Alloalcanivorax dieselolei B5: one gene and its partner. The protein of the gene in region 1 interacts with the protein of each later gene in a pairwise test. Links are inferred from orthologs where the notes say so. Each region holds a gene or a part of one and is shown in the gene's direction. Other genes may lie near its edges.

Region 1 (3,253 bases):
ACGTGGGCTGCGTGAGCTGCGGCGGTAAAGGCTGCCGGGTGTGTTCTCACAGCGGCTGGCTGGAAATCATGGGCTGCGGCATGGTGCACCCGAAAGTGCTGGAGCACGGTGGCGTGGACCCCGAGCGCTACACCGGCTTCGCCTTCGGCATGGGGATCGAACGCCTGACCATGTTGCGCTATGGCGTCAACGATCTGCGTCTGTTCTTCGAAAACGATGTGCGTGTGCTCTCGCAGTTCGCCTGAGCGCGTCACCACCGGATACCGCAGCGTAGGCCGAGCGGCCGCGAACCGAATTTAAGGAACACCGAGAATGCGTTTCAACGAAGCCTGGTTACGGGAATGGGCTAATCCCGACATCGATACCGACACGCTGGTGCACCAACTGACCATGGCGGGTCTGGAAGTGGACGCCGTGGAAGCGGTGGTGCCGGCCTTCAGCGGAGTAGTGGTGGGCCGCATCAAAAGCTGCCAGCCGCACCCGGATGCCGACAAGCTGCGTCTGTGCGAAGTGGACGATGGCACCGAGGTGTTCCCAGTGGTGTGCGGCGCCCCCAATGCCCGCGAAGGGCTGAAGGCGCCGTTCGCCCGTATCGGCGCGGTGTTGCCCGGCGACTTCAAGATCAAGAAGGCCAAGCTGCGCGGCCAGCCTTCCGAGGGCATGCTCTGCGGTGCTTCGGAACTGGGCATGGAAGACCTCATCGACGGCCTGCTGGAATTGCCGGAAGACGCGCCGGTGGGCACCGATATCCGTGACTATCTCGGGCTCAACGACACCATCATCGAAGTGGACCTGACCCCCAACCGGGCGGATTGCCTGAGCCTGCGCGGTGTGGCCCGGGAAGTGGGCGTGCTCAACCGGGTGCCGCTGAATGAACCGGTCATCGAGCCAGTGGCGCCCCGGATCGACGACGTTTTCCCGGTGTCCGTGGAAGACGCCGAAGCCTGCCCCCGTTATCTGGGCCGGGTGATCCGGGACGTCAACGTTTCCGCGCCGACGCCGTTGTGGATGGTGGAACGGTTGCGCCGGGCTGGCCTGCGCTCCATTGATCCGGTGGTGGACGTCACCAACTACGTCCTGCTGGAACTGGGGCAGCCGTTGCACGCGTTTGATCTGAACCGTCTCAGCGACGGCATCCGTGTACGCCGGGCACAAGCCGGTGAACGGCTGGAGACCTTGGACGAGCAGACTCTGGAACTGCGTGACGATACCCTGGTGATCGCCGATGGGCAGGGGCCACTGGCCTTGGCCGGCATCATGGGCGGCCGCCCCAGCGCGGTGTCCACCGATACCCGTGATCTGTTCCTGGAATGCGCTTTCTTCAGTCCGCTGGCTGTTGTTGGCAAGGCCCGTTCCTACGGCCTGCACACCGATTCTTCCCACCGCTTCGAGCGTGGCGTGGATCCGGCGCTGCAGGTCCGGGCCATCGAGCGCGCCACTGCCCTGATCCTGGAGATCGCCGGTGGCCGCCCCGGCCCGGTGAGTGGCAGCGAGGACACGGCGTCCTTGCCGACCCCGGCAGCCATCGAACTGTATGCCGACCACGCCACCCGATTGCTGGGCAGTCCCCTGCGGAACGACGAAATCGTCGATATTCTGCAACGGCTCGGCATGGACGTGAGTGAGCAGGGTGAGGGGCACTGGCGGGTAACCGCGCCGAGCTGGCGTTTCGACATGGCCATCGAGCAGGACCTGATCGAGGAACTGGCGCGGATTCACGGTTACGACCGTCTGCCCAACCGGGTACCGGCGGGCACGCCCGCGGGCAACACGCAATACGAACACAAGGTGCCGCTGCGCCGGCTGTCCGATGCGCTGCGCGATCGCGGCTATATGGAAGCGATCACCTACAGTTTCGTGGCGCCGGAAATCCTGGCCCAGGTGGATCCGGACCACCCACCTCTGGCGTTGCTGAACCCGATTTCCGCCGATCTGGGGGTGATGCGCACCACCTTGATGGCGGGTTTGCTGACCACCGCCCAGCGTAACCTGAACCGGCAGATCGACCGTCTGCGCCTGTTCGAAACCGGGCTGCGTTTCGTGCCCGGTGAGCAGGAACTCACTCAGCAGCCGATGGTGGCGGGGCTGCTCTACGGCAGCGCGGCGCCGGCCCATTGGCAGAGCAAACCGCGGGCAGTGGATTTCTATGACCTGAAAGGGGACGTGGAATCTCTGCTGGCGCTGTCCGCCAGCGGGAACTTCCGCTTTGTCGCCGCCACCCACCCGGCATTGCATCCGGGACAGTGCGCGCGGCTGGAGCGCGACGGCGAGACAGTGGGTTATCTGGGGCGTATTCATCCGCGTCTGGCCGCTCAACTGGATCTGCCCACCGACCTTTACCTGTTCGAGCTGATCCTGGAACCGCTGGTGACTGGGCGTTTGCCACGGTTCCAGCCGGTGTCTGAATTCCCGCGCGTGCAGCGGGATCTGGCTTTCGTGGTGGACACCGAGGTGGCGGCTGGGGACATGCTGGAACTGGTGCGGGAAACCTGCGACGAACGTCTGCGTGACGTGCAGGTATTCGATGTCTACCAGGGCGAGCACATTGACCACGGTTACAAAAGCCTGGCCATGACCTTGACCTTCCAGGACGCTTCCAGCACTCTTAGGGACGATCAGGTCAATGCCCTGGTCGAAGCAGTAGTATCCCAGTTAAAACAACGATTTAACGCCAATCTCAGGGTCTAAACCGAGGCAGATATGAGCGCGCTGACCAAGGCCGGCATGGCGGAGCGACTGCACGAAGAATTGGGACTGAACAAGCGGGAAGCCAAGGAATTGGTGGAGATGTTTTTCCAGGAACTGCGTGAAGCGCTGGAAAATAATCGCCCGGTGAAACTGTCCGGCTTCGGCAACTTCGAACTGCGTGATAAAAGTGAACGGCCCGGTCGCAATCCCAAGACCGGTGAGGAAATTCCCATTACCGCGCGTCGGGTGGTGACCTTCCGGCCTGGACAGAAACTCAAGCAGCGGGTGGAAGATTACCATGCTGGAACCCAGTAATAACGACGAGCTTCCCGCCATCCCCGGCAAACGCTACTTCACCATTGGTGAGGTCAGCGAGCTGTGCGATGTGAAGCCGCATGTGCTGCGTTACTGGGAGCAGGAGTTTCCGCAACTGAAACCGGTGAAGCGGCGCGGCAACCGCCGCTATTACCAGCGTCAGGATGTGCTCACCATCCGCCAGATCCGTAGCCTGCTGTATGAGCAGGGTTTCACCATCGGCGGTGCCCGTCAGCAGCTCTCCGGCGAC
Region 2 (3,217 bases), 510 kb from region 1 along the record:
TTTGTCGGTGACTTCTACGCGGCCATGGGCCGCGATGTGCCCGCTCTTTAACACGAAAACGTGGAGAATTGAGATGAACTGGTTGATTTCGCCCGCTTACGCGCAAGCCGCCGGAGGTCCGGGCGGTGGCATCGAACTGATCATGCTGGTGGTGATGATCGCGGTGTTCTATTTCTTCCTGATCCGTCCGCAGCAGAAGCGCGCCAAGGAACACCGCAATCTGGTGCAGAACCTGAACAAAGGTGACGAGGTGGTGACCGCCGGCGGTATTCTCGGCCGGGTAACCAAAGTCACCGACGAATTCGTCGTGGTGGAAATCAGCGACAATCTGGAAATCAAGCTGCAGAAACAGAGTGTCCAGGCCACGCTGCCGAAGGGCACCATCAAATCCATATAAAAAGAGGTGTGTCCGGCCCGGTCGCACCGGGCCGCCACCTCCCGGCAATACCGGAAGACGATTATGACCCGCTACCCGCGCTGGAAATTCTTCCTGCTCATGGCCGTGCTGTTTGTTTGCGGCCTTTACGCTCTTCCCAACCTGTTCCCCGACGCCCCGGCCGTGCAGATCAGCAGCGCCAAGCCCGGTGGAACCGTGTCCGACAGTGCCAGCCAGCGCGTGTTGCGGCAATTGGATCAGGCGGGTCTGGAACATGGGCCCGGTGAACAGATCGATGGCGGCTCCTGGCTGGTGCGCTTCACTGACAACGACAGCCAGCTTCGCGCCCGCGAGCTTCTGGCCGGTTCCCTCGGCGATGACTATGTGGTGGCCCTGAACCTGGCGCCGACCACTCCGGGATGGCTGCGTGCCATCGGCGCTTCGCCGATGAATCTGGGCCTGGATTTGCGCGGCGGCGTGCATTTCCTGCTGCAGGTGGACATGGAAGCAGTGGTGAACCAGCGCATGGAAGCCTGGGCCGGCCAGATCAAACTGGCGCTGAAAAACGAAGGCATTCGTTACCGCGATGTGCAGCAAGACGGCCAGCAGTTGCGTGTGCAGTTCGCCAACTCCGAAGACGCCGATTCCGCCCGTACCCTGCTGCGTAACGCGCTGCCGGAATTCTCGCTGGATTCCGATCCCGAGCAGCGGGTGCTGGTGTTCAACCTGAACCCGACCGCCCTCAAGGAAATGCAGGATTACGCGGTGGATCAGAACCGCACCGCGCTGAATAACCGGGTAAACGAGTTGGGTGTGGCCGAGCCGGTGGTGCAACGGCAGGGGGCGGATCGCATCGTGGTGCAGCTGCCCGGGGTGCAGGACGCGGCCCAGGCCCGCCGAATTCTCGGCCGTACCGCCACCCTGGAGTTCCGGCTGGTCAATCAGGACTACCCGGCCAGCCGTGCCGCCACCGGCGTGGCGCCGCCGGGCACCGAGATTTTCCCCTTCCGCAGTCAGGGGGATCGCCCGGTGATTCTGGAGCGCTCCAAGATCGCCACCGGCGACGAAGTGACCAACGCGCAGATGGGCTTCGATCCGCAAAACGGTACCCCGCAGGTGAACGTGTCCCTGGACTCCGCCGGCGCCCGCCGGATGCAGCGGGTGACGTCACAGAACGTCGGCAATCCGATGGCGGTGCTGTTCATCGAAACCAAGACCGAGATGAGCTCGCGCACCAATGAAAACGGTGAAACCGAGCAGGTGCCGGTAAGCACCACCGACCGTTACGTGATCAACGTGGCCACTATCCAGGATACCCTGGGCAGCCGCTTCCGGATTACCGGTCTGGACAGCCCGGCGGAAGCGTCCGAGCTGGCTCTGCTGTTGCGCGCCGGTTCCCTGGCGGCGCCGGTGACCATCATCGAGGAGCGCACCATCGGCCCCAGCCTGGGGGCGGAAAACATCGAGTCCGGACTCAAATCCATGGCGCTGGGCATGGTCCTGGTGCTGGTGTTCATGCTGGTCTGGTACAAGGTGTTCGGTATCTTCGCCAATGTGGCGCTGGTCGGTAACCTGCTGATCATCGTCGGCATCATGTCGCTGATTCCCGGCGCCACTCTGACCCTGCCGGGCATCGCCGGTATCGTCTTGACGGTGGGCATGGCGGTGGACGCCAACGTGCTGATCTATGAACGTATCCGGGAAGAACTGAAAAAAGGCGTGCGGCCACGGCAAGCCATTGATGAAGGGTACGCCAAGGCGTTCAGCACCATTCTTGATGCCAACATCACCACCATGATCGTCGCGGTGATCCTGTTCTCCGCCGGCACCGGCTCGGTGCAGGGGTTCGCGGTGACGCTGTTTATCGGCATCCTCTCCTCCATGTTTACCGCCATCGTGGGCACTCGCGCCATGGTGGAAATGGTCTACGGCCGCGGTGCCCGTCCGCCGGCCAAACTGAGTATTTGAGGTGCTTATGAGTAACAAGGCTCCTTTCTCCATCAACTTCCTGGGTATACGGCGGTTGTTCGCGGCGTTGTCGATCATTCTGGTGCTCGGCTCCATCGGACTGCTGGCGACCCAGGGTTTGAATCTGGGGATGGATTTCACCGGCGGCACCGCGGTGGTGGCCAAGGGCGAAAACGAAGTGATCATCGACGATGTGCGTTCCGCGCTGGAAGGCACGCCGTTCGAAGAGGCCACCGTGGTACGTTACGGGTCGCCCCGGGATATCAGCATCCGGGTGCCCACCCTGAACGATATGCCCGCGGATCAGGTAGGGCCCCGGCTTACCGAGGTGGTGGAAAGCAAGCTGCCCGGGCTGACGGTTCAGCAGGTGGAGTTCGTCGGTCCGCAAGTGGGTGACGAGCTGCGCGACGAGTCCGGTCTCGCGCTGCTGATGGCACTGGGCTTGATGCTGGTTTACGTCTGGTTCCGCTTCACCAACAAGTTCGGTGTCGCCACCGTGGTGGCCTTGCTGCATGACGTGATCATCGTGCTCGGCCTGTTCTCGCTAATGCGCTGGACCTTCGATCTGACGGTGCTGGCGGCGGTGTTGGCGTTGATCGGTTACTCGCTGAACGACTCCATCGTGGTGGCGGACCGGATCCGGGAGAACTTTCGCGACACCCGTGAAACCGATCCGGAAAAGATCATCAACGGCTCTCTCAATGAGACCCTGAGCCGGACCATCAACACCTCCTTCACGACGCTGCTGGTGTTGGTTGCCCTGTTCTTCTTTGGCGGTGAAGTGATGCGCGCTTTCTCCGAAGCGCTGCTGGTGGGGATCGCGGTGGGCACCTACTCGTCCATTTACGTGGTCACCAACATGCTGTTCCTGAT

What was found. Proteins that work in one complex are often made in the same cells at the same time.
Region 2: the proteins of pheT (region 1) and secD interact in binary tests that used the Escherichia coli proteins (3 or more experiments, as listed by UniProt). The link is inferred for Alloalcanivorax dieselolei B5 from one-to-one orthologs.

Annotation. Positions count from the first base shown.
Region 1 is NC_018691.1:3,567,741-3,570,993, reverse strand. The notes cover bases 1-3,000. They hold pheT (phenylalanine--tRNA ligase subunit beta), read left to right. Parts: upstream 1-312; coding sequence 313-2,688; downstream 2,689-3,000. Other genes in these bases: B5T_RS15800 (MerR family transcriptional regulator), read left to right, coding at 2,987-3,000; ihfA (integration host factor subunit alpha), read left to right, coding at 2,701-3,000; pheS (phenylalanine--tRNA ligase subunit alpha), read left to right, coding at 1-245. Outside these bases: more of ihfA, read left to right, coding at 3,001-3,003; more of B5T_RS15800, read left to right, coding at 3,001-3,253.
Region 2 is NC_018691.1:4,074,764-4,077,980, reverse strand. The notes cover bases 15-2,902. They hold secD (protein translocase subunit SecD), read left to right. Parts: upstream 15-460; coding sequence 461-2,344; downstream 2,345-2,902. Other genes in these bases: secF (protein translocase subunit SecF), read left to right, coding at 2,352-2,902; yajC (preprotein translocase subunit YajC), read left to right, coding at 74-397; tgt (tRNA guanosine(34) transglycosylase Tgt), read left to right, coding at 15-51. Also shown: more of tgt, read left to right, coding at 1-14; more of secF, read left to right, coding at 2,903-3,217. UniProt on the Escherichia coli protein: Part of the Sec protein translocase complex. Interacts with the SecYEG preprotein conducting channel. SecDF uses the proton motive force (PMF) to complete protein translocation after the ATP-dependent function of SecA.